DNA from 3 places in the Janibacter sp. Y6 genome. Region 2 is predicted to be linked to each of the others. Evidence: riboswitches for the same ligand, from Rfam matches in the RefSeq annotation. Region 2 holds a riboswitch; each other region holds the start of a gene.
The links. A riboswitch is a leader RNA that binds a small molecule or an ion and turns the genes downstream of it on or off. The one in region 2 is predicted to bind S-adenosylmethionine.
Positions count from the first base shown of each region.

Region 1: it holds a riboswitch for S-adenosylmethionine, as region 2 does, so the genes downstream of both, L6241_RS06725 (putative leader peptide) here and L6241_RS02960 (bifunctional o-acetylhomoserine/o-acetylserine sulfhydrylase) in region 2, are expected to answer to the same signal.
Region 3: it holds a riboswitch for S-adenosylmethionine, as region 2 does, so the genes downstream of both, L6241_RS09285 (aminotransferase class V-fold PLP-dependent enzyme) here and L6241_RS02960 (bifunctional o-acetylhomoserine/o-acetylserine sulfhydrylase) in region 2, are expected to answer to the same signal.

Region 1 is NZ_JAKLYZ010000002.1:373,186-375,433, reverse strand. Features, by position in the region: gene L6241_RS06735 (ABC transporter substrate-binding protein) at 1-166, opposite strand, end outside; gene ssuE (NADPH-dependent FMN reductase) at 163-744, opposite strand; gene L6241_RS06725 (putative leader peptide) at 915-1,019, opposite strand; SAM riboswitch class IV at 1,051-1,165, opposite strand; gene L6241_RS06720 (sodium:alanine symporter family protein) at 1,306-2,248, opposite strand, start outside.
Region 2 is NZ_JAKLYZ010000001.1:641,577-643,824, reverse strand. Features, by position in the region: gene L6241_RS02970 (hypothetical protein) at 1-221, shown strand, start outside; gene L6241_RS02965 (hypothetical protein) at 214-639, shown strand; SAM riboswitch class IV at 685-800, shown strand; gene L6241_RS02960 (bifunctional o-acetylhomoserine/o-acetylserine sulfhydrylase) at 817-2,160, shown strand.
Region 3 is NZ_JAKLYZ010000003.1:354,988-357,235, forward strand. Features, by position in the region: gene L6241_RS09285 (aminotransferase class V-fold PLP-dependent enzyme) at 1-1,083, opposite strand, end outside; SAM riboswitch class IV at 1,124-1,236, opposite strand; gene L6241_RS09290 (prepilin peptidase) at 1,329-1,973, opposite strand; gene L6241_RS09295 (DNA translocase FtsK 4TM domain-containing protein) at 2,102-2,248, shown strand, end outside.

The DNA of each region.
Region 1 (2,248 bases), on a different contig from region 2:
AGGTGACGGCGTTGGCGCTGCCCTGGTAGCGCACGGTCGTGTGCGCCCCCTCCTCCTGCGACTGCGCGTCGCTCGTGGGCAGGGCGCAGCCGGTGGCCAGGCTCGTCGTCAGGGCGAGGAGCGCGCCGGCGGACAGGACGGAGCGGCGGGTCGTGGTGCGCATCAGGCCACCCGCTCCACGCCGTGCGCGCGGTCGGCGGCTGCGACGAGCGATCGCCCGGCGACGCCGTCGAGGAAGACCCGGGTGACCTCGCGAAGGGGGGCGGCGGCGGACTCGTCGAGGAGGATCTCACCGCCGTCGAGCAGGTGCACCTCGTCGGCCCGCACGAACCACCCGGGGGTGATCGCGCTCGGCGCCAGGCTGGCCAGCACCGGCCGCAGCGCGTAGTCGACGGACAGGACGTGCGCGGGGCTGCCTCCGGTGGCCACGGGCAGGACGACCTTGCCGCGCAGCGCGTCCTGGGGCAGCAGGTCGAGGAAGGTCTTGAGCAGACCGCTGTAGGCCGCCTTGTAGACCGGGGTGCTCACGACGACGGCGTCGGCGCTCGCGATCGTCGCGACCGCGGCGGCGACGTCGGGGTGGGCGGTGTCGGCTCGCAGGAGCGGCCCGGCGGGCAGGTCGCGCAGGACGACGGGCAGGGTGAGGTGGCCGGCGCGCTGGACCCAGCGCGAGAGGTGGGTGAGCACGCCGTCGGTGCGCGATGTCGTCGACGGACTGCTCGAGATGGTGGCGACGAGAGCCATGGGGATGCCTTCCTGGGCATGGGGGGTCGTCGGACGTCGGCGGGTGCCGGACGGCCGTGGTGCGGTGAGGGTGGGGCGACCCAGGGGCGCTGGGTCAGGGGTGACGGGCACGCCACGCTGACCGGGCCGCGGGGCGACCGGTCGGTGGTGGGGGTGCTACGTCTGCTGCGTCAGCGGCGACAGAGCGCGCTGCTGACGCGGAGCAGGTCGACGTGCCGTCGCTCGACGTGCCGGCAGCTGCGCCGGCCCGTGGTGCGGGTCGTGTCGGTGCTCATGTGGTGCCCGTCCTCGTCTCGAGGCCGTGGGGCCTCGCGCTTGCCCCTGCCAGTCGGCAGGGGCCAGGTCCTCACCCGGAGCACCCCACTGCGAGATGGAGGGTTGCTGTCCAGCGAGCCGGGGCTTGGCGCTGGAGCTCATGACCTGCGAGGAACCTAGCGCGCGGTCAAGTCCTATCGCAACAGTAGGGATTGGTGTCTCGCATCTCGGACCGCCTACGGACGCAGGACGACCCGCCGGCGGTGTGCCGGCGGGTCGTCCTCGTCATGACGTGGGTCGGGCGTGTCAGTCCTCGTCGGCCCGGGCCCCGCCGCGGGCGCGCTCCTCCATGCTCAGCCCACTGTCGTGAGCCGAGTCGGTGCGCATCTGGGGCAGGTCGCCGGTGTTGCCCTGCTCCTCGCGGATGGCGCTCAGCTCGGCCTCGTCGGCGGCGCCGAGCTCGTAGAGACGTCCGCTGCGCCAGTCGGCCAGGTAGTCGCGCATCTCGCTCTTGAGCTCGGGCAGGAGGAAGTACAGCCCGAGGAGGTTGATGAAGCCGCACATGAAGAGGAAGGCGTCGGTGAGGGTGAGCACCGAGCCGAAGGTGAGCACCGTGCCGATGACCGTGAAGGAGACGAAGATCAGCTTGTAGGTGAGCAGGCTCGGCCGCGACGGGCCGAAGAAGTACTCCCAGGCCTTCTCGCCGTAGTAGCTCCACGTGATGAGCGTGGAGAAGGCGAAGAGCGCCACCATGACGGCGAGGATCACCGGGAACTGCGGCAGGAAGGTGGCGAAGGCGTCGCTGGTGAGGAGCACGCCGTCGGGCGCGCCGCCACCCGCCTTGACCTGGTCGATGCCCTCGCGCCACGACGGCGGGTTCGCGATGACGATGGTCAGGGCGGTCATCGTGCACACGATGACCGTGTCGATGAAGGGCTCGAGGAGGGCGACGAAGCCCTCGGAGACGGGGCGGGTGGTCTTCACGGCCGAGTGCGCGATCGGGGCCGAGCCCAGACCGGCCTCGTTGGAGAAGGCCGCGCGCTGGAAGCCGACGATGAGGACGCCGACGAGGCCGCCGAGCCCGGCCTCCGGGGTGAAGGCGCCGCTGACGATGTCGCCGAGGGCGCCGGGGACCTGGCTGATGTTCGAGCCGATGACGAGCAGGCACGCCGCGACGTAGCCGATGCCCATGACCGGGACGAGCTTCGAGGTCACCGCGGCGATCGAGGTGATGCCGCCGAGGATCACC
Region 2 (2,248 bases):
AGGCCGTCGTCGCCTGCGTCGTCGCGGGGCAGGTCCGTACCCCCGGCGAGGGGCCGACGATGGCGGCATACGCGGTCACCCTGCCGCTCGTGCCGCCGGCGCTCGCCTACCTCGCCATCAAGGAGAAGTCGCGCTGGGCGATGGGTGCCGTCCTCGGGGGCGCCCTCGTCGTCGCGGTGATGACCCTGCGCATCCAGCAGATCTGGACCGTCCATGCGTGAGGCGACGGGGGAGCGCACCGGCCGTCCGGTGCGCAGCGGCCCCGGTCTGCTGCTCGTCATCGCCTATGGCACCCTCGCGCTCGCCGCCACGGGCCGCTCGACCCTGCAGGTCCTCGAGTACTTCGACCGCGCGCCGCTGGCCTACCTGCTGAGCGCGCTCGCCGCGCTCGTCTACGTCGTCGCGACGTGGGCCCTGCTCACCGACCGGCGCTCTGTCGCCTCCGCGACGATCACGGTCGAGGCCGTCGGCGTCCTGCTCGTCGGGGCGCTGTCCTACCTCGCACCGGACCTCTTCCCGGACAAGACGGTCTGGTCGCACTTCGGCTCCGGCTACGGCTTCCTGCCGCTCGTCCTCCCCTTCGTCGGGCTGTGGTGGCTGCGCCGCACGGCCCCGGCGGGCGCGCCCACCACATCCTGAGACGCGCCCTGTCGCGCCGCGAGGACGCGGGCTAGCCTGCCCGCAGGTCAAGAGCACCAGCGTCAAGCCCCGGCTCGCTGGTCGGCAACCCTCCATCCGCGGTGGGGTGCCCCGGGAGACGACCTGGTCCGTGAGCACCCGCCCACGGTCAAGCGCGATGACACCAGGAGAACCCTCATGTCCGACCCCACGACGTGGCACTTCGAGACGCAGCAGATCCACGCCGGGCAGAGCCCCGACCCGACGACCGGCGCCCGCGCGCTGCCGATCTACCAGACGACGAGCTACCAGTTCGACTCCACCGAGCACGCCGCGAACCTCTTCGGGCTCAAGGAGCTCGGCAACATCTACACCCGCCTGATGAACCCGACGACGGACGTCGTCGAGCAGCGCATCGCCGCGCTCGAAGGGGGAGTCGGCGCCCTCCTCGTCGCGTCCGGCCAGGCCGCGACGACCTTCGCCATCCTCAACGTCGCCGAGGCCGGCGACCACGTCGTGGCCAGCCCGGCGCTGTACGGCGGCACGTACAACCTCCTCGGCTCGACCCTGCCCCGTTACGGCATCGAGGTGACCTTCGTGCAGGACGCGGCGGACCTCCAGCAGTGGCGCGACGCGGCGAAGGAGAACACCAAGCTCTTCTTCGGCGAGACGATCTCCAACCCCAGCGGCGAGATCCTCGACGTCGAGGGGGTCGCCGGGGTCGCCCACGAGCTCGGGCTGCCGCTCGTCGTCGACAACACCGTCGCGACGCCCTACGTCCTGCGCCCGATCGAGCACGGCGCCGACGTCGTCGTGCACTCGGCGACGAAGTACCTCGGCGGGCACGGCACGACGATCGCCGGTGCGATCGTCGACGCCGGGACCTTCGACTACGCGCTGCACCCGCAGCGCTTCCCGTCCTACAACGAGCCGGACGAGAGCTACCACGGGCTGCGCTACGGACCGGACCTCGGCGTCGGCAGCGCCTTCGGGGCCAACCTGTCCTTCATCCTCAAGGCGCGGGTGCAGCTGCTGCGCGACCTCGGTTCGGCGGTCTCGCCCTTCAACGCCTTCCTCGTCGCGCAGGGCATCGAGACGCTCTCGCTGCGCATCGAGCGGCACCTGGAGAACACGCGCGCCGTCGCCGACTTCCTCGTCGGTCACCCGCAGGTCGAGCACGTCACCTGGGCGTCCCTGCCCGACCACAAGCACCACGCCCTCGCGCAGAAGTACGCGCCGAAGGGTGCTGGCGCCGTGCTTACCTTCGAGATCGTCGGCGGCGAGGAGGCGGGTCGCCGCTTCGTCGAGGGGCTGACCCTGCACAGCCACGTCGCGAACATCGGCGACGTGCGCAGCCTGGCGATCCACCCGTGGTCGACGACGCACAGCCAGGGCAGCGACGAGGGTCGCTACGCGGCCGGTGTCTCGCCGGGCCTCGTGCGCCTGGCCGTCGGCATCGAGCACGTCGACGACATCGTCGCCGACCTCGAGCGGGGCTTCGCCGCGGCCGCGGGCGAGGCGCAGGAGCGCGCCGCGAGCTGACGTCCTGGCGAAGGGGGACCCACCCGGTGGTGGGTCCCCCTTCGTCGTCAGCGGGCTGGGCCCGCCCGAGATGTCGACGCGAGCGCTG
Region 3 (2,248 bases), on a different contig from region 2:
GACGACCGGCGCCCGGTCGTGCGTCGGCCCGAAGATCGAGTGCGTCTGCACCCCGGGGATCGCGTCGAGCCGGCTGACCAAGCCCCGCCCGAGCGTCTCGTCGAGCTCGGCGATGGCCTCACGGTGCTCCTCGACGACCTCGCACGCGACGGCCAGGGCCACCGCGCCGAGGACGTTCGGGCTGCCGGCCTCGTGGCGGGCGGGACCGATCTGCCACGTCGTGTCCTCGTCGGAGACCGCCGCCGTCGCACCGCCCCCGGCGAGGTAGGGCTCGGCCGCGTCGAGCCAGTCCGAGCGCCCGACGAGCACGCCGGCGCCGTAGGGCGCATAGATCTTGTGCCCCGAGAAGGCGACGTAGTCGAGCTCCTCGAGCGCGAGGTCGACGGCGCGGTGCTGGACGAGCTGGGCGGCGTCGAGCGCGACCCGGGCGCCGTGCCGGCGGGCGACCGTCGCGATCTGCGCGACCGGCCAGTACTCGCCCGTGACGTTCGACGCGCCGGTGACGACGACGAGCGCGTCGGCGGCGCGCGAGGTCCGCAGCGCCGCGTCGACGACCGAGACCGCCTCGGCCGGGCTCGCGGGCACGGGGAGGCGGACGAGCTGCTCGGCGCGCCACGGCAGGATCGTCGCGTGGTGGTCGGAGCCGAAGACGAAGACCTGCGCGTCCTGCGGCACGACCGAGGCGAGGAGGTTGAAGGAGTCGGTGGTGTTGCGCGTGAAGATCACGTGGTCGTCCGCGCGCGCGCCGACGAAGCGGGCCACGACCTCGCGGGCCTGCTCGTAGCGCGCGCTCGTCACGCGCGAGGCGTAGCCGTTGCCGCGGTGCACCGACGAGTACGTGAGGCTCGCCTCGTCGACGGCGGCCTTGACGGCGACGAAGGCCGAGGTCGAGGCCCCATGGTCGAGATTCGCGTACTCCACCTCGGCGCCGGACTCGAGCGGGCAGACGAGCCCGTCGGAGACGAGGGCCGGGGTCGACGGCGCGCTCGGGCGGGGTCGCAGCTGGTGCACGGCCGCCAGCGTCGGCTCGGCGGGGCGGGGGAGCGTCGGCGCAGCGGCCGGGGCGAGAGCGGTGGTGGACATGGCATGCCTCCCATGAGGTCTGGGACCTCGGGGCAGCCGGGGTCCGCGCTTGCCGGCGTCGTCTGGCGTCGGCCAGGTCGTCACCCGGAGCACCCCACCGCGGAGGAGGGTTGCCGACCAGCGAGCCGGGGCTTGACGCTGGCACTCATGACCTTGGCCGCGACGATAGCAGCGGGTCGGGGAGCGGCGTCGAGCCCGTCCGGCCCCGTCTTGTCTGCTGAGACCTGGGCGGGGGAGGGGCGTGCTCAGGCGCGTACGAGGAGCGCGAGGACCGCCCCGAGCACGAGGTAGGGGCCGAAGGCGAGGTGCGTGGCCCGGTCCACCCGGCGCAGCACGAGGAGCACGAGCGCAGCGGCACCGCCGAGCGCGAAGGCCGCGTACACGCCGATGGTGAGGGTGCTCCACCCGTACCAGCCGAGCAGCGGGGCGAGGGCGAGCACGAGCTTCGCGTCGCCCATCCCGATGCCGCGCGAGCCGAGGACGAGGCTGACGAGCACGAAGGCACCGCCGACGCCCGCCGTGGCGACGAGCGCCCGGCGCAGGTCGTCCCACTGCCCGGACGTCGCCGCGGCGAGGGCGAGGAGCGCGAGGACGGCGGCCGCGAAGGGGAGCGTGAGGGCGTTGGGCAGCCGGTGGACGTCCGCGTCGACCGCGAGCAGGAGCAGGCCGACCGGGGCGAGGAGCGCGGTCGCCGCCGCGGCGGCGAGCGGCTCGTCGCGGGCGACCCAGACGAGGGCGGCCGCGAGCGCCGGCACCGCCGGCACGAGCCACCCGTGGGCGGGCAGCGGAGCCGTCTCGTCGGGGCGTCGGTAGGTGCCCGAGCGGCCCCACCTCCACGCGAGGGGCATGCCCACGAGCGCGACGGCGAGCGCGACGAGGACATGGGGCACGCACGCAGGGTATGCGGGCGCCGGTGGCTCTCCCCGGCGCCGTCCACACCCCCCTTCGCCCGGAACCGGCGGCCCCTGGTGCGCGTGTGACACGTGTGAAAGGGATGGCGATCGCCTAGCCTGCGAGCATGGCAACACGTAACGGCACCCCCGCGCGCCCGCGTGGGGGATCCACCCGCGCACCCGGTCGCACGGCCGCGACCAAGGGCCCGGGGCGGTCCACGGGCACCAAGGCCCGGTCCTCCTCGCGCTCCTCCGGCCGCACCGGCTCGAAG